Regions from separate parts of the Streptomyces sp. NPDC005728 genome, predicted to be linked through region 2. Evidence: riboswitches for the same ligand, from Rfam matches in the RefSeq annotation. Region 2 holds a riboswitch; each other region holds the start of a gene.
What was found. Region 2 has a riboswitch for cobalamin ahead of ABZ471_RS13810 (ribonucleoside-diphosphate reductase subunit alpha). Riboswitches for the same ligand answer to the same signal wherever they lie in the genome.
Positions count from the first base shown of each region.

Region 1: it holds a riboswitch for cobalamin, as region 2 does, so the genes downstream of both, cobN (cobaltochelatase subunit CobN) here and ABZ471_RS13810 (ribonucleoside-diphosphate reductase subunit alpha) in region 2, are expected to answer to the same signal.
Region 3: it holds a riboswitch for cobalamin, as region 2 does, so the genes downstream of both, metE (5-methyltetrahydropteroyltriglutamate--homocysteine S-methyltransferase) here and ABZ471_RS13810 (ribonucleoside-diphosphate reductase subunit alpha) in region 2, are expected to answer to the same signal.

Region 1 is NZ_JBEXYL010000074.1:1,074-8,606, forward strand. Features, by position in the region: gene cobN (cobaltochelatase subunit CobN) at 78-3,704, opposite strand; cobalamin riboswitch at 3,773-3,925, opposite strand; gene cobG (precorrin-3B synthase) at 3,971-5,254, shown strand; gene ABZ471_RS35065 (precorrin-8X methylmutase) at 5,251-5,922, shown strand; gene ABZ471_RS35070 (precorrin-2 C(20)-methyltransferase) at 5,919-7,406, shown strand; gene ABZ471_RS35075 (HoxN/HupN/NixA family nickel/cobalt transporter) at 7,450-7,533, opposite strand, start outside.
Region 2 is NZ_JBEXYL010000016.1:26,194-33,726, forward strand. Features, by position in the region: gene ABZ471_RS13810 (ribonucleoside-diphosphate reductase subunit alpha) at 1-1,917, opposite strand, end outside; cobalamin riboswitch at 2,043-2,180, opposite strand; gene ABZ471_RS13815 (GNAT family N-acetyltransferase) at 2,220-2,726, opposite strand; gene mctP (monocarboxylate uptake permease MctP) at 2,853-4,463, opposite strand; gene ABZ471_RS13825 (DUF3311 domain-containing protein) at 4,460-4,726, opposite strand; gene ABZ471_RS13830 (GntR family transcriptional regulator) at 4,864-5,628, opposite strand; gene nagB (glucosamine-6-phosphate deaminase) at 5,852-6,637, opposite strand; gene ABZ471_RS13840 (SDR family oxidoreductase) at 6,761-7,513, opposite strand.
Region 3 is NZ_JBEXYL010000191.1:20-7,182, reverse strand. Features, by position in the region: gene ABZ471_RS46610 (hypothetical protein) at 1-61, opposite strand, end outside; gene ABZ471_RS46605 (threo-3-hydroxy-L-aspartate ammonia-lyase) at 152-1,120, opposite strand; gene ABZ471_RS46600 (PAS domain-containing protein) at 1,131-1,781, opposite strand; gene ABZ471_RS46595 (hypothetical protein) at 1,874-2,332, shown strand; partial or broken gene ABZ471_RS46590 (sugar phosphate isomerase/epimerase and 4-hydroxyphenylpyruvate domain-containing protein) at 2,275-2,673, opposite strand; gene ABZ471_RS46585 (IclR family transcriptional regulator C-terminal domain-containing protein) at 2,584-3,024, shown strand; gene ABZ471_RS46580 (alpha/beta hydrolase) at 3,071-3,967, opposite strand; gene ABZ471_RS46575 (helix-turn-helix domain-containing protein) at 4,085-5,119, shown strand; cobalamin riboswitch at 5,278-5,494, shown strand; partial or broken gene metE (5-methyltetrahydropteroyltriglutamate--homocysteine S-methyltransferase) at 5,647-7,163, shown strand, end outside.

The DNA.
Region 1 (7,533 bases), on a different contig from region 2:
GGTGCACCGCTTCAGCCACCCCGGCCGGCCACTACTTGCAATCTAAGCGTTATTGCGACCTATTCGCAATAAGAGTCTCAGCCCTCGCCTTCGAGGTCTCCCTCCGTCTCCAAGTACGCCTGCCTCAGCGCATCCAGCACCGCGGGATCCGGCTTCGCCCACATCCCCCGCGACTCCGCCTCCAGCAGCCGCTCGGCGATGCCGTGCAGGGCCCAGGGGTTGGCCTGCTGGAGGAACTCCCGGTTGGTCGGGTCCAGGACGTACGTCTCGGTGAGCTTGTCGTACATCCAGTCGGCGACCACGCCGGTCGTGGCGTCGTATCCGAACAAGTAGTCGACAGTGGCGGCGAGTTCGAAGGCGCCCTTGTAGCCGTGGCGGCGCATCGCCTCGATCCACTTGGGGTTGACGACCCGGGCGCGGAAGACGCGTGAGGTCTCCTCGACCAGCGTGCGGGTGCGGACCGTCTCGGGGCGGGTGGAGTCTCCGATGTAGGCCTCGGGCGCGGTGCCGCGCAGCGCGCGGACGGTGGCCACCATGCCGCCGTGGTACTGGAAGTAGTCGTCGGAGTCGGCGATGTCGTGCTCGCGGGTGTCCGTGTTCTTCGCCGCGACCGCGATCCGCTTGTACGCCGTCTCCATCTCCTCGCGAGCCGGGCGGCCTTCGAGTTCGCGGCCGTAGGCGTAGCCGCCCCAGACGCTGTAGACCTCGGCGAGGTCGGCGTCCGTGCGCCAGTCGCGGGAGTCGATCAGCTGGAGCAGTCCCGCGCCGTACGTGCCTGGGCGGGAGCCGAAGATGCGTGTGGTGGCCCGGCGTTCGTCGCCGTGGGCCGACAGATCCGCCTGCACGTGGGCGCGTACGTGGTTGATCCCGGCCGGTTCGTCCAGCGAGGCCGCCAGGCGTACGGCGTCGTCCAGGAGCCCGATGGTGTGCGGGAAGGCATCGCGGAAGAAGCCCGAGATGCGCAGGGTCACGTCGATGCGGGGGCGGCCCAGCTCCTCGTACGGGATGGGCTCCAGGCCGGTCACACGGCGGGAGGCGTCGTCCCAGACCGGTCGGACGCCGAGCAGGGCGAGGGCCTCGGCCACGTCGTCTCCGGCGGTGCGCATGGCGCTCGTGCCCCAAAGGGACAGGCCGACGGAGGTGGGCCAGTCGCCGTTGTCGGTGCGGTAGCGCTCCAGGAGGGAGTCGGCGAGGGCCTGTCCGGTCTCCCAGGCGAGCCGGGAGGGGACGGCCTTGGGGTCGACCGAGTAGAAGTTGCGGCCGGTTGGCAGGACGTTGACCAGGCCGCGGAGCGGGGAGCCGGAGGGGCCCGCCGGGACGAAGCCGCCGGCCAGGGCGTGGACGGTGTGGTCGAGTTCGGCGGTGGTCGCGGCCAGGCGCGGGACGACCTCGCGGGCGGCGAATTCCAGGATGGCGGCGACCTGTTCGCCTTGCTCGGTGGGTACGGCAGAGGAGTCCCAGCCCGCGTCCTCCATCGCCTGCACGAGCGCGCGGGCCTGCTCCTCCGCTTCGTCGGCCGTCGTGCGGGTCGCAGCGGACTCGTCCAGGCCGAGGGCCTCGCGCAGGCCGGGCAGGGCGGTGGCGCCGCCCCAGATCTGGCGGGCGCGGAGGATCGCGAGGACGAGGTTGACACGGTCCTGGCCGGCGGGCGGGTTGCCGAGGACGTGGAGGCCGTCGCGGATCTGGGCGTCCTTGACCTCGCACAGCCAGCCGTCGACGTGGAGGAGGAAGTCGTCGAAGCCGTCGTCGTCGGGGCGGTCGTCCAGGCCCAGGTCGTGGTCGAGGCGGGCGGCCTGGATGAGGGTCCAGATCTGGGCGCGGATGGCGGGCAGCTTGGCCGGGTCCATGGAGGCGATCTGCGCGTACTCATCGAGGAGTTGTTCCAGGCGGGCGATGTCTCCGTAGGAGTCCGCGCGGGCCATCGGCGGGACGAGGTGGTCGACGAGGGTGGCGTGGACGCGGCGCTTGGCCTGGGTGCCCTCGCCGGGGTCGTTGACCAGGAAGGGGTAGACGAGGGGGAGGTCGCCGAGGGCGGCGTCGGGGCCGCAGGCGGCCGACAGGCCTGCGTTCTTGCCGGGCAGCCACTCCAGGTTGCCGTGCTTGCCCAGGTGGATCATCGCGTCCGCGCCGAATCCGCCGTCCGACTGCGGAGCGGCGATCCAGCGGTATGCGGCGAGGTAGTGGTGGGAGGGCGGCAGATCCGGGTCGTGGTAGATGGCGATCGGGTTCTCGCCGAAGCCGCGCGGGGGCTGGATGAGGATCAGCAGGTTGCCGAAGCGCAGGGCCGCCAGGACGATGTCGCCCTCGCGGTTGCGGCTGCGGTCGACGAACATCTCGCCGGGCGCGGGGCCCCAGTGCTCCTCCACCGCCGTGCGGAGTTCCTTGGGGAGCGTGGCGTACCAGCGTCGGTAGTCCGCGGCCGGGATACGTACCGGGTTGCGGGCCAACTGCTCCTCGGTGAGCCAGTCCTGGTCGTGGCCGCCCGCCTCGATGAGCGCGCGGATCAGCTCGTCGCCGTCGCCGGAGGCCAGTCCGGGGACGTCGGTGTCGCCGAAGTCGTAGCCCTCGTCGCGCAGGCGGCGCAGCAGGGCGACGGCGCTGGCAGGGGTGTCCAGTCCGACCGCGTTGCCGATGCGGGAGTGCTTGGTCGGGTACGCGGACAGGACGAGTGCGAGCCGCTTGTCGGCGGACTGGATGTGGCGAAGTCGGGCGTGGCGTACGGCGATTCCGGCGACGCGGGCCGCGCGCTCGGGGTCGGCGACGTAGGCGGGCAGGCCGTCGGCGTCGATCTCCTTGAAGGAGAACGGGACGGTGATCAGGCGGCCGTCGAACTCGGGTACGGCAATCTGGCTGGCCGCATCCAGCGGGGAGACTCCCTCGTCGTTCTCCTCCCAGGCGGAACGCGAGGCGGTCAGGCACAGCGCCTGGAGGATCGGTACGTCGAGGGCGGTGAGCGCGCCCGCGTCCCAGGACTCGTCGTCGCCGCCGGCCGATGCCTCGGCGGGTTTGGTGCCGCCGGCTGCCAGGACGGTGGTGACGATGGCGTCAGCGGCGCGGAGTTCGTCGATCAGCTCCGGCTCGGGGGCGCGCAGGGAGGCGACATACAGGGGCAGGGGCCGGGCACCCGCGTCTTCGATGGCGTCGCACAGGGCGTGAACGAAGGCCGTGTTGCCGCTCATGTGGTGAGCGCGGTAGTAGAGCACGGCAACCGTCGGACCATCGGTCGGCTGATCCGGGAGCTCCAGCGGGCCCCAGGTCGGCGCAGGCGCGGGCCCCTCGAAGCCGTGGCCGGTGAGCAGGACCGTGTCCGAGAGGAACCGGGCGAGCTGTTGCAAGTTGGCGGGGCCGCCGTGGGCGAGGTAGGCGTGGGCCTCGGCGGCGATGCCGACGGGGACGGTGGAGGCGGCCATCAGCTGGGCGTCGGGGGCCTGTTCGCCGGTCAGGACGACCACCGGGCGCCCGTCGGCGAGCAGCAGGTCGAGGCCGTCCTGCCAGGCGCGAATCCCGCCGAGGAGGCGTACGACCACCAGGTCGACGCCGTCGAGGAGGGCGGGGAGGTCGTCCAGGACGAGGCGGGACGGGTTGGCGAAGCGGTAGGCGACCGGGCCATCGGCCGCACGGGCGCTGAGCAGGTCGGTGTCGGACGTCGACAGAAGCAGGATCTCGCGGGCGTGCGGGGCACGCTCCCCGGACGGAGTGGGCATGCGGCGCCTGGCCTTCCTCGGGGTCCGCGCCCCGGGCGGTGTCGGAATGGGTCTCCCCTGCTCGGACGAACCCGAGGTGCGGGGAAGGGAAGTTCCTGGCTCACCCGACCCCTGGGGGCGGGCTCACAGTGGCGGGACCGCGCCGGATTCGCACCGGGCTTCCTCCCCTGTCGCCGTCGTGGCGGTCGTGGACCGGATGATCCACCGAGGAGCATAGTAAGGGCCACGGAAGTAGAGCGGGGCATACATTCGGTGTGATCGTAGGTATGCTCACCGCCATGCCCTCGGCTGCCCTTCCTCCATCACCCCAGGCCACACCGGCTTCACGCGACCGCGGTGACGCCTGCCCGGGGTCGTTGCGCTTGCATGCGGCGGACGACGGGGCGCTGGCGCGCATCCGGGTCCCCGGAGGCGTGCTGACCACCCGTCAGGCCAGGGTGCTCGGACAAGCGGCCCGCGAGCTGGGGGACGGCAGCCTGCATCTGACGTCACGCGGCAACGTGCAGCTGCGGGGGCTGCCAGACGAGTGCGGTGCGGAGCTGGCGGAGGTGCTGGACGCGGCCGGGTTGTTGCCCTCGCGGGAGCACGAGCGGGTGCGCAACGTCGTCGCTTCGCCCCTGTCCGGTCTCGACGGCGACGGCCGGCAGGACGTACGGCCCTGGCTGACGGCCCTGGACGCGGACTTGTGCGCGAGCAGGGCAGCGAGGGGGCTGTCGGGACGGTTCCTGTTCGCCCTGGACGACGGACGGGGCGATGTGGCCGGCCTTGGTGCCGATGTCACGCTGCGGGCGACTGCGGACGGGGGCGCGTGGCTCGCTCCCGGGGCGGTCCGTGTGGCTGCCGGTGACGCGTCGCGGGCTGCGCTGGTGGCTGCCGAGGTGTTCCTGGAGGCAGCACGGTCGCACGGGACGAAAGCCTGGCGGGTATCCGAACTTGCCCTACCCGAAAGCGAGATTGATCGTCTGGTCCGTAGCCGTCTGGTCGCTGAGCAAATCGGCCACGAGGAGCAGCCTGAGCCTGTCGGCGTCGCTGATGGCCCTCCTCCGGGAGTCGTCGGTGCAGCCCTGTCCGTGCACGTTCCGCTGGGACGGCTCTCTGCCCACCAGTGGGAGGAGTTGGCGCACGTCTCCGGCACCGAGCTGCGGTTGACCCCCTGGCGTGGTGTCGTCGTCCCCACCTCGGGTACGACCGCCGCGCAGGATGCCGAGTCGCTCGCCCGTCTCGGCGCAGCCGGACTCGTCACCGACCCCGCATCCCCCTGGCTGCGTGTAGGCGCCTGCATCGGCCGGCCCGGATGCGCCAAGGCACACGCCGACGTACGAGCGGCCGCGGCCCAGGCCCTTGATGCAGCAGGCAGTCAGAGCCTCCCCCTGTACTGGTCCGGCTGTGAACGCCGCTGCGGGCATCCCCATGGGAACCACGTCGACGTGGTCGCGATGCCGGGCGGCGGATACCGACTGTCGGCCACCGCAGCCGGCCAGAACGAGCGAACCGTCTCCGCAGGAGATCCCTCCCAGATCCACGCCGCCCTGGCGGCGATCACCTCATGAGCCGTACGACGACCGAGAGCAGCGAGAAGAGCACTGTGACCACCCACGTCTACGAGAAGGACGGAGCGGCGATCTACCGCCAGTCCTTCGCCACCATCCGCGCGGAAGCGGACCTCGCGGGCCTGCCCGCCGACGTCAGCCAGGTCGCGGTGCGCATGATCCACGCCTGCGGGATGGTCGACCTCGTCCGGGACCTGTCCTACACGCCCGCAGTCGTGGCGCGTGCCCGCGAGGCCTTGCGCGCCGGGGCCCCGATCTTCTGCGACGTGCAGATGGTGGCCAGCGGCGTGACCCGCAAGCGGCTGCCCGCGGACAACGACGTGCTCTGCACGCTGTCCGACCCGGCCGTTCCGGAGCTGGCCGCGAAGATGGGCACCACGCGCAGCGCGGCAGCGCTGGAACTGTGGCGCGACCGGCTGGACGGCGCGGTCGTCGCCGTCGGCAACGCGCCCACCGCCCTCTTCCGCCTCCTGGAGATGATCGAGGAGGGCGCTCCCCGGCCCGCCGCCGTCATCGGTGTCCCGGTGGGCTTCGTGGGTGCCGCCGAGTCCAAGGACGCACTGGCCGCGCATCCGTCCGGCCTGGAGCACCTGGTGGTGCGCGGCCGTCGCGGTGGCAGCGCCATCGCCGCCGCCGCGGTCAACGCGATCGCAAGCGAGGAAGAGTGAGCGGCAAGCTGTACGGGGTGGGACTCGGCCCCGGTGACCCCTCTCTGATGACCGTGCGGGCTGTCGAGGTGATCGCCGAGGCGGACGTGGTCGCGTACCACAGCGCACGGCACGGGCGGTCCATCGCCCGCTCGATCGCGGCGAAGCACCTGCGCGCCGACCACATCGAGGAACCGCTGGTCTATCCGGTCACGACGGAGACCACCGACCACCCCGGCGGTTACCGGGGTGCCATGGAGGACTTCTACGCCGAGGCATCGACCAGGCTGGCGGCGCATCTCGACGCCGGCCGGACGGTGGCGGTGCTCGCCGAAGGCGATCCGCTCTTCTACGGCTCCTACATGCACATGCACAAGCGGCTCGCCGACCGCTACGACACCGAGGTCGTCCCCGGTGTCACCTCGGTGTCGGCCGCCGCGGCCCGCCTGGGCGCACCGCTCGCCGAGGGCGAGGAGGTGCTGACCATCCTGCCGGGCACCCTGCCCGAGGAGGAGCTGACCGCGCGGCTCGCCTCGACGGATGCGGCGGTGGTGATGAAGCTCGGGCGGACCTTCCCCAAGGTACGCCGTGCACTGGAGAGTTCGGGGCGGCTGGGCGAGGCCCGGTACGTGGAGCGGGCCACCATGAGCAAGGAGCGCGTCGCCGAACTGGCAGACGTGGACGCGGAGTCGGTGCCGTACTTCTCGGTGGCCGTCCTGCCGAGCCGGGTGGACGCCGAACCGCCCGCACGGGAGCGGGGCGAAGTGGTCGTGGTCGGCACGGGTCCCGCCGGTCCGCTGTGGCTGACGCCCGAGACGCGAGGTGCGCTGGCCGCCGCTGACGACCTGGTCGGCTACACGACCTACCTCGACCGGGTCCCCGAGCGGGCGGGCCAGGCCCGGCACGGCTCGGACAACCGGGTGGAGGCCGAGCGCGCCGAGTTCGCCCTGCAACTGGCCCGGCAAGGGCGGCGGGTGGCCGTGGTCTCCGGCGGCGACCCGGGGATCTTCGCGATGGCCACCGCTGTCCTGGAGGCGGCCTCTCAGCCCGAGTACCTGGATGTAGCTGTGCGTGTGCTGCCGGGCGTGACCGCCGCCAACGCGGCCGCCGCACGAGCTGGCGCCCCCCTCGGCCACGACTACGCCACCATCTCCCTGTCCGACCGGCTCAAGCCGTGGGAGGTCATCGCGGAGCGGCTGCGCGCGGCGGCTTCCGCCGACCTGGTGCTGGCCCTGTACAACCCCGGCTCGCGCAGCCGTACCTGGCAGGTGGGCAAGGCCCGGGAGCTGCTGCTGGAGTACCGGGAGTCGGACACGCCGGTGGTGGTCGCGCGGGACGTGGGCGGCTCGGGTGAGCGGGTACGGATTGTGCGGCTGGGCGAGCTGGATCCGGCCGAGGTCGACATGCGCACGATCCTGCTGGTCGGTTCCTCACAGACACAGGTGGTACGACGGGGAGACGGCGAGGAGACCGTCTGGACCCCTCGCCGGTATCCGGAGGCGTGAAGGTGAGCGGCGCCGCTACGTTCGTGCGGCGCCGCGACCGGCTCTACTCGGCGTGCTCCTGAGCCGTGGCCGGCTGGGCCAGGCCCGCCGTCCACTTCTCTTCGATGCGGCCGAACTTCCACACCAG
Region 2 (7,533 bases):
CAGCGTCTCGCGCTTGAACAGGTTGGAGACCTGCGGCTCGATGCACTCGTACACGCCTGCGATGGAGGCGATGGTGGCGGTGGGCGCGATCGCCAGCAGCAGCGAGTTGCGCATGCCGACCGCGGCGATCCGCTCGCGCAGCGCCGCCCACCGCTCGGGCCAGGTCAGCTCGGCGTCGTAGTGGTCGGGGTGCAGCACGCCCTTGGCCGTACGGGTCTTCTCCCAGGCCGGCAGCGGGCCGTTGCGCTCGGCCAGGTCGGCGGAGGCCTCGTACGCGGCGAGCATGATGCGCTCGGCGATCCGGGTGGACAGCGCCTTGGCCTCGGGCGAGTCGAAGGGCAGACGCAGCTTGAAGAAGACGTCCTGCAGACCCATCGCGCCCAGGCCCACCGGACGCCACTTCGCGTTGGAGCGGCCCGCCTGCTCGGTCGGGTAGAAGTTGATGTCGACCACGCGGTCGAGGAAGGTGACGGCCGTGCGGACCGTCTCGTCGAGACGCTCCCAGTCGATGTCCCCGTTGCCCACGAACGCACCGAGGTTGACCGAACCCAGGTTGCAGACCGCCGTCTCGCCGTCGTCCGTGACCTCCAGGATCTCCGTGCACAGGTTGGAGGAGTGGATGACGTGGCCCGGCTCGGCGGTCTGGTTGGCCGTGCGGTTGGCGGCGTCCTTGAAGGTCATCCAGCCGTTGCCGGTCTGCGCGAGGGTGCGCATCATGCGGCCGTACAGGTCGCGGGCCGGGATGGTCTTCCGGGCCAGCCCGTCGGCCTCGGCCCTGCGGTAGGCCGCGTCGAACTCCTCGCCCCACAGGTCGACCAGCTCCGGCACGTCCGCCGGGGAGAACAGGGACCACTGCTCGTCGGCGTTGACCCGGCGCATGAACTCGTCCGGGACCCAGTGCGCCAGGTTGAGGTTGTGCGTACGGCGGGCGTCCTCACCGGTGTTGTCGCGCAGCTCCAGGAACTCCTCGATGTCGGAGTGCCAGGTCTCCAGGTACACCGCGGCCGCGCCCTTGCGCCGGCCGCCCTGGTTCACGGCGGCGACGGAGGCGTCCAGGGTCTTCAGGAACGGGACGATGCCGTTGGAGTGCCCGTTGGTGCCGCGGATCAGGGAGCCGCGCGAACGGATCCGGCTGTACGACAGACCGATGCCGCCGGCGTGCTTGGAGAGGCGGGCGACCTGGTGGTAGCGGTCGTAGATGGAGTCCAGCTCGTCCAGCGGGGAGTCGAGGAGGTAGCAGGACGACATCTGGGGGTGCCGCGTACCGGAGTTGAACAGGGTGGGGGAGGAGGGCAGGTAGTCGAGGCGGCTCATGAGCCCGTAGAGCGCCGCGACCTCGTCCACCGAGCGGGCCGTGTCGTCCTCGGCGAGGCCCGCGGCGACACGCAGCATGAAGTGCTGGGGCGTCTCGATCACCTGGCGGGTGATGGGGTGCCGCAGCAGGTAGCGGCTGTGCAGCGTGCGCAGGCCGAAGTAGCCGAAGCGGTCGTCGCCGGCCGCGTCGACCAGCGCGTCCAGCCGCTCGGCGTGCAGCCGTACGAACTCCGCGGTGCGGTCGGCGACCAGGCCCTCGCGGTGGCCCACGGCGACGGACTCGGTGAAGGACGTCACGCCCTGCGAGGCGGCCTCGGTGCGGATGGTGATGGTCAGCAGCCGGGCGGCCAGCCGGGAGTAGGCGGGGTCCTCGGAGATGAGTCCGGCGGCCGCCTCGGTGGCCAGCTCGCGCAACTCCGTCTCGTCCGCGCGCGCGGACCGGCCCCGCAGCGCGGCCGCGGCGACCCGGCCGGGGTCGGCGTCGGGGAGGTCGGCGGTCAGCTCGGTCAGGGTCCGCAGCAGCGCGGCACCAGGACCGTCCGTCTCCACCGGGGCTCCGGTCGCCTGGATGGCTGAAGCCGGGGCGGCTGGCGCGATGGTCACGTGGGGCTCTCCCTCGCTCGGCACGGGGGCCTGGCGGAGGGCAGGGGGCAGCACGAGCGCGCACGGCGTCGCGTCCACCGGCCCACTCCACGAGGCCCGGACGTCTGAAGGCACCCGGACCGGACGGCCGGGCGCGCGCTGCCGGCAGGTCCTCGGACTGGACAGGCGTGCGGATGCACGCAAGTACACCGTTGCGGGACAGTTCCGGATTCGCACCGGATTCCCCTGCGGCGACAGCGAGGACGAGCATACATCTAGTGCCGGGCTGTCGTGTCACCCCCAGATGTTGTGTCGCTGTCGCTTCAGAGGGTCAACTCATAGGTGAGGAGAGTGATCTCGGCCAGGTGGGGAAGGGGGCTCCAGTCCCGCTCGGGCGTGCGAACGAAACCCAGGCGCTCGTAGATGCGGTGGGCGCTGTGCATGGCGCCCTGCGTGGACAGGACGACGCGGGTGCATCCTGCGGTACGGCGTGCCCGGTCGATGCAGGCGCGCACGAGGGCCTCGCCGGCGCCCTGGCCGCGGCCGGCATGCGCGACCGCGAGCATGCGGATCTCGGCCTCTCCCGGGCCCGCTATGTCGGCCATGGGGCCGCCGGAGGGGACGAAGGTGGCGCCGCCGAGGAGCGTGTCCTTCCGGACGGCCACGAGGACGTCCGCCGCGGCGGCCCGTTTCGCGACGTCTCGCAACTCGCCGAGGTAGGCGTCGCTCTCGCCGAAGTCGAGGAGTCCGTCCTGGAGGTAGGCCTGGGCGGTGATCTCGCCCAGAGCGGCGTATTCGGTGGGCTCGGCCGACCTGACGAGGATGTCCATGGTGCGAGTGTGCACGACGGCGGGCCGCCGGTGGTCCTGCTTTCCGGGGGCCCGCTGCGGGTTCTCTGTGGCTGGTGGCGCCCACGCGGCGGGGCCGTATCCGATACGGCCCCGCTCTGCGCGGCTCTAGTGGGTGCTTCCTGCCGTGGCGGGCGGAAGCTCCACCTCGACGCCCGGGTCGCCCGCGTCCGCCGTGTAGTCCTGCGGCCTGGTCTCGTCGAGACCCTCGGGGGCCTTCACGGCCTTCAGGACGAAGGTGAGGACGACGGTGACGACGACGTTCAGCACGAACGCGGTCAGACCGATGTAACCGATCTCCCCGATGCCCGGGATCTCCTTGGAGTTGCCGCCGAAGTGCTTCTGCGTCGGCGAGGCGATCCCGTACGCGGCGACCGTGCCGTAGACCATGCCGACCGCCCAGCCGGCGAGCAGCGCCCAGCGGTGGAGCCAGCGTGTGAACAGGCCGCCGACCAGGGCCGGGAAGGTCTGCAGGATCCAGATGCCGCCCAGCAGCTGGAAGTTGATGGCGACCGTCTTGTCCATCGTCAGGACGAAGACCAGCGCGCCCACCTTCACCAGCAGGGACACGAGCTTGGAGACCCGGGTCTCCTCCTCGGCCGTGGCGTCGGGCCTGATGAAGTCCTTGTAGATGTTGCGGGTGAACAGGTTCGCCGCCGCGATGGACATGATGGCCGCGGGCACGAGGGCGCCGATGCCGATCGCCGCGAAGGCCACGCCCGCGAACCAGTCCGGGAACATGTCCTCGAACAGCTGCGGGATCGCCAGCTGTCCGTTGGTGACCTTCACCCCGGCCGCGATCGCCATGAAGCCGAGCAGTGCGAGCAGGCCCAGCATCAGCGAGTACAGCGGCAGGATCGTGGTGTTGCGCCGGATCACCTCACGGCTCCGGGACGACAGCGTCGCGGTGATCGAGTGCGGGTACATGAACAGCGCGAGCGCCGAACCGAGCGCCAGCGTGGCGTACGTCCACTGGCCCGCGGGGGCCGGCACGAGCCCGCCCGCACCCGCCTTCGTGAACTTCTCGCCCGCCTTGGCGAAGATGTCGTCGAACCCGCCCAGCTTGATCGGGATGTAGATGATCGCCACCGCGATGACGATGTAGATCAGCGTGTCCTTCACGAACGCGATCAGCGCGGGGGCCCGCAGACCCGACGAGTACGTGTACGCGGCCAGCACGCCGAAGGCTATGAGCAGCGGCAGGTCCTTGACGAACCAGTTGGTGTTCTCGCCGCCACCGACGCCCATCACGTCCAGCACGGCCTGGATGCCGACCAGTTGGAGCGCGATGTACGGCATCGTCGCCAGGATGCCGGTGACCGCCACGGCCAGCGACAGGCCCTTGGAACCGAAGCGGCCGCGCACGAAGTCCGAGGTCGTCACGTAGCCGTGCTTGTGCGAGACCGACCACAGGCGGGGCAGGAAGGTGAAGATCAGCGGGTAGACCAGGATCGTGTACGGCACCGCGAAGAAGCCGGCCGCGCCCGCCGCGTAGATCGCCGCCGGTACGGCGACGAAGGTGTACGCCGTGTACAGGTCGCCGCCGAGCAGGAACCAGGTGATCCAGGTGCCGAACGACCGTCCGCCCAGGCCCCATTCGTCCAGCGACTGCTCGTTGTCGGGCCGGCGCCAGCGCGCGGCCAGGAAGCCCATGACCGTGACGGCCAGGAAGAAGAAGATGAAGACGCCGAGCGCGACGCCGTTGACGCCGTCCTTCATCGGGTCGCTCCCTCGTCCTGCGTGGCCTTGCGGGCGCTCTGGTCACGCTGCCACAGCTTGTAGGCGAGCATCGTGAGTGCGGTGGAGATGACGACCCACAGCATCTGGTACCAGTAGAAGAACGGGATCCCGATGAACGCGGGATCCGTCTTGCCGTACGAGCCCACCCACAGCATCGCCGCGAAGGGCGCGACGAGACACAGACCGATGATCACGCGGACCGGTGTCACGACCGGTGGTCTCACTTCGGGTGTTTCGGACATGCCACGGCTCCGTCCCCTTGCTGATCATCTGTTGTAATGCGCAGGCAATCTAGGTGACGGTGTCAGCGCAGCGGAAGACCTCGTCCGCATATCGGTATGTCGATTTCGGGTCTGTGATGTGAAGACGCCAACTCAGGTCAGTCCTGAGGGCGCTTGAGCCTCGCCACGAACTTGTACCGGTCGCCTCGGTAGACGGAGCGCACCCACTCCACCGGCTTGCCCTCGTGGTCCAGGGAGTGGCGGGAGAGCATCAGCATCGGCAGGCCCACGTCGGTGCCGAGCAGGCCTGCCTCGCGCGGGGTGGCCAGCGAGGTCTCGATGGTCTCCTCGGCCTCGGCGAGATGGACGTCGTAGACCTCGGCGAGGGCGGTGTACAGGGAGGTGTACTTCACCAGCGAGCGCCTGAGGGCCGGGAAGCGCTTGGCCGACAGGTGGGTGGTCTCGATCGCCATCGGCTCGCCGTTGGCCATGCGCAGCCGCTCGATGCGCAGCACGCGTCCGCCGGCCGTGATGTCGAGCAGCTCGGCAAGCCGGTCGTCGGCGGTGATGTAGCCGATGTCCAGCAGCTGCGAGGTGGGCTCCAGGCCCTGGGCGCGCATGTCCTCGGTGTACGAGGTGAGCTGCAGTGCCTGCGAGACCTTCGGCTTGGCGACGAAGGTGCCCTTGCCCTGGATGCGTTCGAGCCGGCCCTCGACGACGAGTTCCTGCAGGGCCTGGCGGACGGTGGTGCGGGAGGTGTCGAACTCGGCCGCCAGCGTGCGCTCGGGCGGGACCGGCGTGCCCGGCGCCTGTGTCTCCGTCATGTCGAGCAGGTGCTTCTTCAAGCGGTAGTACTTGGGCACGCGCGCGGTACGGACGGTCGTCCCTGCCTCGTTCTCCGCACTGCCGACGTCGGTGCTCATGCTCTGCCTTCCCGGCTCCTGATGCCGAAAGCGACCGACATCCCATCGGCCACGGCTCACATCGTGGCACGGCTTGCCGTGTCAGGGATCCACCCGCACGCTCCGTGATCTCCTCTATATACCGTCGGACCCGCTGTTGGTCTAGTCCAACAGGGCGCAGGGCTGGCGGCGACGGTGCCTCGATGCCGCCGCCAACTCCGGGACGGCTGTCCCGCCCCCATGTCTAGATCCCCTGCCAGTCCGGCTTGTTGGCGTAGGTGTGCCGGAAGTAGTCGGCCAGTTTGAGCTTGGACGCGGCGGCCTCGTCGACGACCACCGTGGCGTGCGGATGCAGCTGGAGCGCGGAGGCCGGGCAGACGGCCGCGACCGGTCCCTCGACGGTCGCGGCGACCGCGTCCGCCTTGCCCTCGCCCGTCGCGAGCAGCACCAGGTGCCGGGCCTCCAGGATGGTGCCGATGCCCTGGGTGATCACATGGTGCGGCACCTGCTCGATGTCGCCGTCGAAGAAGCGCGCGTTGTCGATCCGGGTCTGCTCGGTCAGCGTCTTGATCCGGGTGCGCGAGGCGAGCGAGGAGCACGGCTCGTTGAACCCGATGTGTCCGTCCGTGCCGATCCCGAGCAGCTGGAGGTCCACGCCGCCGGCCTCGGCGAGCGCCCGGTCGTACGCCTCGCATGCCGCCTGGACGTCCTTGGACGTGCCGTCCGGCCCCGTGAAGGCGTCCATTCCGATCCCGAGCGGCTCCAGTACCTCCCGGCGCAGCACCGAGCGGTAGGACTCGGGGTGCTCGGCGGGCAGCCCCACGTACTCGTCGAGCTGGGCTATGCGCGCCCGTGAGGCGTCCACGGCGCCGGAGCGCACCTTGCCGGCCAGCGCCTGGTAGATGGGCAGCGGAGTGGAGCCGGTCGCCACACCGAGCAGCGCGTCGGGCTTGCGTCGCAGCAGCTGGGCCATGGCCTCGGCGATCAGCTCGCCACCCGCCGCGGCGTCCGGAACGATGACAACTTCCACGCTGGGCCTGCCGTTCTGAAGAGGGCCGGGAGATCTGGAGAGAGGTCCGAGCAGAGTCTCTATGTGGTTTAGACCAATCTAACAGAATTCGGGGTCCGAAGGCGTGCCGGAGGACGGTTCTTCCTAGGTCAGTGAACCCCCCGTCGCGTCCATCCAGCTCCCCGTCACCCACCGCCCGGCGTCCGACGCGAGGAACGCCACCACATCCGCCACGTCGGCCGGCGTTCCCACCCGGCCGAGCGCCGACACCGACGCGGCCTGCGCCCAGCCGTCCGGCGTTCCGTGCAGGAACCCGGCCGTGTTGTCCGTGTCGATGATGCCGGGCGCCACCGAGTTCACCGTGATGCCGCGTGCACCCAGCACCTTGGACAGATCGCGGGTGAAGACGTCCAGCGCGCCCTTCGTCATCGCGTACGCCATCTTGTCCGGCATGGCGGCGGTCCGGGCCAACCCCGACGAGATGTTGACGACCCGCCCGCCGTCCCGCAGCCGCGACAGGCCGTACTTGCCGATGAAGAACGGTGCCTTCACGTTCACGGCGAAGACCCGCTCGTACTCCTCCTCCGCTATCTCGCCGATCGGGGGCGCCGTACCGATCCCCGCGTTGTTCACCAGGATGTCCAGCCCGTCCGCATGCCGGTCGAACTCCTCCCACAGCCGCTCGGCACCCCCCGGCACCCCCAGCTCCACCCCGATCGCGAACGCGGCGCCGCCCTCCGCCTCGATCGCGGCCACCGTCTCCTCGGCCGCCGCCTCATTGCTGCCGTAGTGCACCGCGACCCGCGCCCCGTCCCGCCCCAGCCGCTCGGCGATGCCCCGCCCGATACCCCGGCTCGCGCCCGTGACCAGTGCTGTCTTCCCCGTGAGCACACCCATGTCCGCCACCCCTCCACAAT
Region 3 (7,163 bases), on a different contig from region 2:
TCGCCAGCAGCCGCTCGATCCTGTCCAGGCGGCTCCCGGCGTCGTCCGTGCCTTCGGTCATGGCGAAGATTGTCCCGGGTCGCAGAGGCCGTGTCCGGGCGGGGTGCCCGACCGCCTCCGGGACGGCCGGGTACGGGCTCCGAGCTGCGGGTCAGCCGCCGATGAGCCGGCTGAACCGCTCGGCGTCGATGTTGCCGCCCGAGGCGATGACGCCGATCCGGGGCGGAAGGTCCTCGACGCGTCCGGCCAGGAGGGCGGCCAGGCCGGTGGCGCCACTGGGTTCGAGGACGATCTTCAGACGCTCGAAGGCGAACCTCATGGCGCGGACGATCTCCTCGTCGCTGACAAGGGCGACGGCGTCGACCAGACGCTGGTTGATGCCGAAGGTGATCTCGCCGGGGGTGGAGATCGCCTGGCCGTCGGCGATGGTGCGGGGCACGGGGATGGTGACCCGCTCGCCGCTCTCCAGGGAGCGCTTCGTGTCGTCGCCCGCTTCGGGCTCCACGCCGATCATCCGGATGCCGGGGTGCAGGGCCTTGGCGGCGGTGGCACTGCCGGCGATCAGGCCGCCGCCGCCGACGGGCACGAGGAGCGCGTCGAGTTCCCCGGTGTCCTCGAGGAGTTCCAGGGCGGCGGTGCCCTGGCCGGCGATGACATGGGGGTGGTCGTAGGGCGGGATCAGGACCAGGCCGCGGTCCTCGGCCAGCGCCTCGCCGAGGGCGGTGCGGTCCTGGGTGTAGCGGTCGTACGTCACGATCTGCGCCCCGTATCCCGCGGTCGCCTCCCTCTTGGAGCGGGGGGCGTCCTCGGGCATGAGGATGACGGCGCTGGTGCCCAGTTCGCGTGCGGCCAGGGCGGTGGCCTGGGCGTGGTTTCCGGAGGAGTAGGCGGCGATGCCCTTGGCCAGTTGCTCGGGGGCGAGCTGGGCGGCCGCATTGTAGGCGCCGCGGATCTTGAAGGCGCCGATCCGCTGGAAGTTCTCGCACTTGATGAACACCTCGGCGCCGACGAGTGAGTCGAGCGTGCGGGAGGTGAGTACGGGGGTGCGGTGGGCGATGCCCTTGAGGCGCGCGGCGGCCTCACGGACGTCGTCGAACGTGACGGGCGAAGCGGCAGTCATGAGGGGCCCTTCACTTGGTGTAGTTGTAGACGGTCGCCCGGGACACCCCGAGCAGGTCGGCGATGGCCTGGGCCGCATCACGGGAGTCGAAGTAACCGTCAGTGTGGAGCTGCCGGACGAGCGTCCTCTTGGCCTCCCGGCCCAGCGATCTCGGGGTGCCGCCGCGTTCGGCGGCGAGCGTCTCGACCGTCTGGCGCAGCTCGCGGGCGTTGCGGTCCCGCAGTGTCTCCAGTGCCTGCTCACCCTGCTCGGTGTCGGTGGCGACGAGGTTGGCCAGGGCGAGTGTGACCGGCGAGAGCACCGAGACGTCCAGGTTCAGACACAGGGCCGCGATGTACTCGCCGGCGCTGTTCTTGATGCCGATCGACGTGCTCTTCGCCGGGCGGCCGTCGGGGAACCGGTTGGGGTAGTTCTGGATGACGCTGGGGTACTGCGGGTCAGCGATGCGGGCCAGCCCCAGCTCGGTTGCGGAGTCGCCGGCCCGGCGGCCGGAGAGGTTGTTCTCGATCGCCCGGATCGCGTGCTGCGGGTCGCGCAGGTCGTGCAGCACCACTTCGCACAGGCCCGGGAACATCCGGCCCAGGGCGACGGCGATCTTCTCCGCTTCGCCGATGAGGTGCTCGTCCGCGGTGGCCGCAGCGGTGCCTCTGACGTGGTCCATGGCGATCTCCCCCGCAGACGTCCATTGATCTCGACCGTTTTGATCTCGACTATTTTTCCAACTCTGGATAATGAGGCTAAACGATCGCTGCCGTGCCGTCCAGGGGCGCCATCGTGCCGCACATGCTCGACGACTCCGTTCTGGGCCTGACCTCGGCCGACGCGGGCTCCATGGGTGGCTGGACCACGTTCCGCGCGGCGAGCGGGAGCAAACCGAGGCCGTCGCCGACCGGAACGTCTGCCCCGGCGTATGAGGCGACCTCTCTACCGCGGCCGGCCTCGTTCTGCGGCCTGCACCTCGTACACGTGGTGAGCACGTGGTTGCCGCAGCTGATCGGCGCACGGGCCGACAGCGGCAACGAGAGCCGGGGCTTGACCGCCTTCGCCCTGGCCAGGCTGGTGGGCGAGCTCGCCGTCACCCTCGTACCGCTCGCCCGGCGCGCCGCCTCGGCAGCGGTTCTCCTGGCTGCCGGCGCCTCCCACCGTCCGGCGGACTACCTCCGCTGGGCGGCCAGCCGGATGGGGGCGTTCGCGGCGCCGTATCCGCGGTAGCCGCCGGTGCGCTGCACGAACTCGAAGAAGACGTGGCCGACCGTCTCCGTGTACCAGTGCCGGAACTCGCCGCCCTGCTCGTCCCGGTCGTAGAGGATGCCGAGTTCGCGGTATGTCTCGACCTCGCCCTCGGGGAATTCGTACCGTGCCCGCAGGTCGTCGTGGTAATTGGCGGGGACGCGCAGCAGGTCGGCGCCCGCCGCGTGGAAGCCGCGCACCGCCGCGACGAGGTCGTCCACGGCGAAGGCCACGTGCTGGGCGCGGGTGCCGGCTTCGTCCGTCGGGCTCGGGGCGAGGTTGCGGACCAGGCGCGGTCCGTCGGCCGCAGCGGACAGGGCGCGGCCGGCGCCTCCTCGAAGGTCCTGCTGCGTGACGTCTCCGAGGCACTCCTGCACCGGGTGGCCGCCGCCTCGCCCCAGGGTGAGGGGCATGCCGCACAGCTGCGGACCTGGGCGGCGGAGGCGACCGAGCGGGGCTACGCCGTCGGCAGCGGCGAGTGGGACGAGGGGCCGACCGCCGTGGCGGTGCCCGTGACCGGCCGCGGCGGCCCGGTCGTCGCGTCCCTCTCCCTCAGCGGCCCCAGCCACCGCTTCCCGTACGAGGCCGTGGAGCGCTTCGCCGCAGAACTCACCCAGGGTGCCCGGCTCATCTCCGACCAGGGCTTCCGTCACCCGCTGGGCAGCGAGGCCTGAACGGACGGGTGTAGACCGCGCCCACCTCGTGAAGGGAGACGCAACTTCACTCGGTGAGGGCACGGCGCAGGACGGCGCCCAGTTCGGCGAGTTGCCGCTGCGAGACGTCGGCGGTCTGGATCGCCAGTGACCCGTGGAAGGTGCCCGGCCACTGGCGCAGCTCGACCGACACGCCCGCCTGCAGCAGGCGCAGCGCGTAGTCGATGCCTTCGTCGCGGTTCGGGTCGAACTCCGCGGTGGCGATGTAGGCCGGTGGCAGACCGGACAGGTCGTCGGCACGCGCCGGAGCGGCGTACGGCGTGGCGGGCTGGGAGCCCAGGTAGTGGCCCAACGCCGCGGCGCGTACGGCACGCGTGTTCCAGGGCGTGTCGGTGAAGTTCCGTGCCGACCATGTCTGTTGGCGGTCGTCGAGGATGGCTTCGTTGAGCAGTTGGAAGCGGATCGGCGGGCCCAGCTGGTCGCGGGCCCGCAACGCCACTGCGGTCGCGAGGTTCGCGCCGGCGCTGTGGCCTCCGACCGCGATCCGGTCCGGGTCGATGCCGAGTTCGGCCGCGTGTTCGTGCGTCCAGGTCAGGACGGCGTAGACGTCGTCCAGGGCGGCGGGGAACCGGTGCTCGGGCGCCAGGCGGTAGTCGACGGTGATCACGACCGCACCGGAGAGGTGGGCTATCGGCGCAGCCCAGTGCTGCTCTGTGTCCAGGTCACCGACGACCCATCCGCCGCCGTGCAGCCAGACGACGGCACCTTGCGCCTGGCGCGGGCGGTACACCCGCACCGGCACGTCCGGATCGGCGGGCACCGTGCGGTCCTCGACCTCCAGTCCCGCGGTGTCCGGCGCCGGCCGCGCGGCGGCGAGCTCGGCGTAGATCTTTCGGTAGGCGACCGGGTCGGTCAGATCGGTACGGGGGAGCAAGGGGATGAATGCTTCGAGTTCGGGATCCATGCCGGACATCCTGACCGGCGCCGCCCCGGAGATCACCCGCCAACTGTCGGGCGTCCCGCCCGGATCACGCACCGATCGGCGCTTCTCCTCCCGGTCATGGGACCCTAACCTCCTGTCATGGAGGCACTGGCCGTACGGCTGTCAGGACTGGACCCGTACGTCGACGGCGCGATCCGCATCGTCGCGTTCTACGACACGCTCATGCGCCGGCGGGTGGATCTCCCGGCGCTCGCCCGGGCCTCGGCGGGCCTGGCCGAGTGCGTGGCCGGGGTCCGACTCCACGGCACCGGACAGGTGATCCGTGTCGCACCCGACGGAAGGCAAGCGTCCGCCCCGCCGTCACCCGCGTCCACCACCGCGCCGATCACCCTCGACGAGGAGGAGATCGGCACGGTGTGGCTGGAACGCCCAGGCCCACACAATCCGCTCGACGAAGTGCTCCTGGACCGGCTCGCCATCGCCGCCGCGGCGGTCGTCGAGCGGTACGGCCCGGCCCGCACCACCATGGCCGACCCCGCCCTCGTCGAACTGGCGATCAGCTCCGACAGCGACGAGGCGGCCCGGGTCAGGGCGCTACGGCTCCTGGGTTTCGCCGCCGGCCTGCCGCTCCACGTCGTCGCCGTACGGTCGCGGCTTCCGCTCGACCAGATCGGCGCCCTGCTCTGCCCGGGCCGCCCGGTGAAGGCGGCATCCCTCGCCGACGTGGGTGTCGTCCTGGCGGCCACAGTGGACCAGGACCGGTTCCCGGCAGGCGTACGCGCGGGCATCGGCGCCGCCGAAAGCCCCGATCGGTCCTGGCGGGAGGCCCGTACCGCCCTCCGCTTCACCACCCCACGCCAACCGGTCGTCCACTACGACGACTTGGGGGCGTTGACGCTGCTCGCCCAGGTATCCCAGGACACCGTACGAGACAACGCCGACGTGGCTGCCATCGCCCGAATGGCGGGCAACCCCGCAGACCTGGAGACGCTGGACACCTACTGCGCCGCCGGCTCCCTACGACGGGCAGCCGATCTCCTTCACCTGCACCACAGCAGCGTCGCCCGCCGACTCGAGCAGATCGGAAAGGTCCTGGACATCGAACTCACCGAACCCACCGGGCTGATGCGGGCAAGACTCGCCCTCACCGCATGGCGGCTGCTCAACGACTGAGAAGGGCCCGCCCAACACTTCTGGGCTCCTCCGAACCGGCAACACCCGACTGCTGGCCCGCGAGACCGGCCGGGGTTTCCACGTCCACGACCGACCCTGAGGCCCGGGGGACGGACCGAATGCAGGGGGTGGCGCCCCGGCAGTGCGCGTCACCCTTTAGGCTTGCTCCTGCAGCTGGTTCGCCCCGTCCGCCAGGCGGGATGCGTCGTAAGAGGGAACCCGGTGGAAATCCGGGACTGCCCCGCAGCGGTGAGCGGGAACGACCGCCGTCATACGCACTGGGTCCGGGAGGGCCTGGGAAGCGACGGCCAGTAGGTGTCCTCGGTGAGGACGTGCCCGCGAGTCCGAAGACCTGCCAACTGCCCGCGTATGAAGCACTCGTGCGCGGACATCCCGGTGACCTCGAGGGCGGGTCGGCGTACACACCGAACGGACGGCGCCTGGCCGCTGCCGTCCGGTGCGTCACCCCTTCGCGCTCTCGTCCCGTCCCCGGGATCTCAGGGATTCATCTCGCGAAGGAGATCTCCGTGACCATCAAGTCCGCAGCCGCGGCAGCACGGTCCACCGTGTACGGCTACCCCCGTCAGGGACAGAGCCGCGAACTGAAGAAGGCGATCGAGGGCCACTGGAAGGGCCGCGTCACCGCCGACACCCTGCGCGCCACCGCCGCCGAACTGCGCCGCACCCACTGGCGGCAGCTGGCGGACGCCGGCATCGACGAAGTGCCGACCGGCGACTTCTCGTACTACGACCACGTGCTCGACACCACCGTCATGGTCGGCGCGATCCCCGCACGCCACCGGGACGCCGTGGCCGCCGACCCGCTGGCCGGATACTTCGCGATGGCCCGCGGCACCCAGGACGCGGCGCCGCTGGAGATGACCAAGTGGTTCGACACCAACTACCACTACCTGGTCCCGGAGCTGGGCCCGGAGACGGTGTTCGCGGCCGACGCCTCGAAGCAGGTCGCGGAACTCAAGGAGGCCCTCGCCCTGGGACTCAAGGCCCGGCCCGTTCTCGTGGGCCCTGTCACCTACCTGCTGCTCGCCAAGCCCGCGCCGGGCGTGGCCGCCGGCTTCGACCCGCTCACCCTCCTCGACCGGCTGCTTCCGGTGTACGCCGAGGTCCTCGCCGACCTGCGCGCGGCAGGTGCCGAGTGGGTCCAGCTGGACGAGCCCGCCCTGGTCCAGGACCGCAGCCCGGCCGAGCTGAACGCAGCGGCCCGCGCCTACCGCGATCTCGGTGCCCGCAGCGACCGGCCCAGGCTGCTGGTCGCCTCCTACTTCGGGCCGCTCGGCGAGGCCCTGCCGGTGCTGGCCAAGGCACCGGTGGACGGACTCGCGCTGGACTTCACCGAGGCGGCCGCCGCCAACCTGGACGCCCTCGCGGCCGTCGGCGGGCTGCCCGGCAAGCGCCTGGTCGCCGGTGTCGTCAACGGCCGCAACGTCTGGGTCAACGACCTGGAGAAGTCCCTGGCCACGCTCGGCACCCTGCTCGGCCTGGCCGATCGGGTGGACGTCTCGGCCTCCTGCTCCCTCCTGCACGTCCCCCTCGACGCCTCGGCGGAGCGGGACATCGAGCCGCAGATCCGGCGCTGGCTCGCCTTCGCCCGGCAGAAGACCGCCGAGATCGTCACCCTGGCCCGCGGACTCACCCGTGGCCCGGACGCCATCGCCGCCGAACTGTCCGCCAACCGAGCCGACCTGGCCTCCCGCGCCGGCTCCCCCATCACCCACGACCCGGCCGTCCGCGCCCGCGCCGCCGCCGTCACCGAAGCGGACGCCCGCCGCTCCCAGCCGTACCCCGAGCGGTACGCGGCCCAGCGCGCACACCTGCAGCTGCCGCTGCTGCCGACGACGACCATCGGCTCCTTCCCGCAGACCGGCGAACTGCGCACCGCACGCGCCGACCTGCGCGCCGGCCGGATCGACGCCGCCGGTTACGAGGAGCGCATCAAGGCCGAGATCCAGGAGGTCATCTCCTTCCAGGAGAAGACCGGGATCGACGTCCTGGTGCACGGCGAGCCCGAACGCAACGACATGGT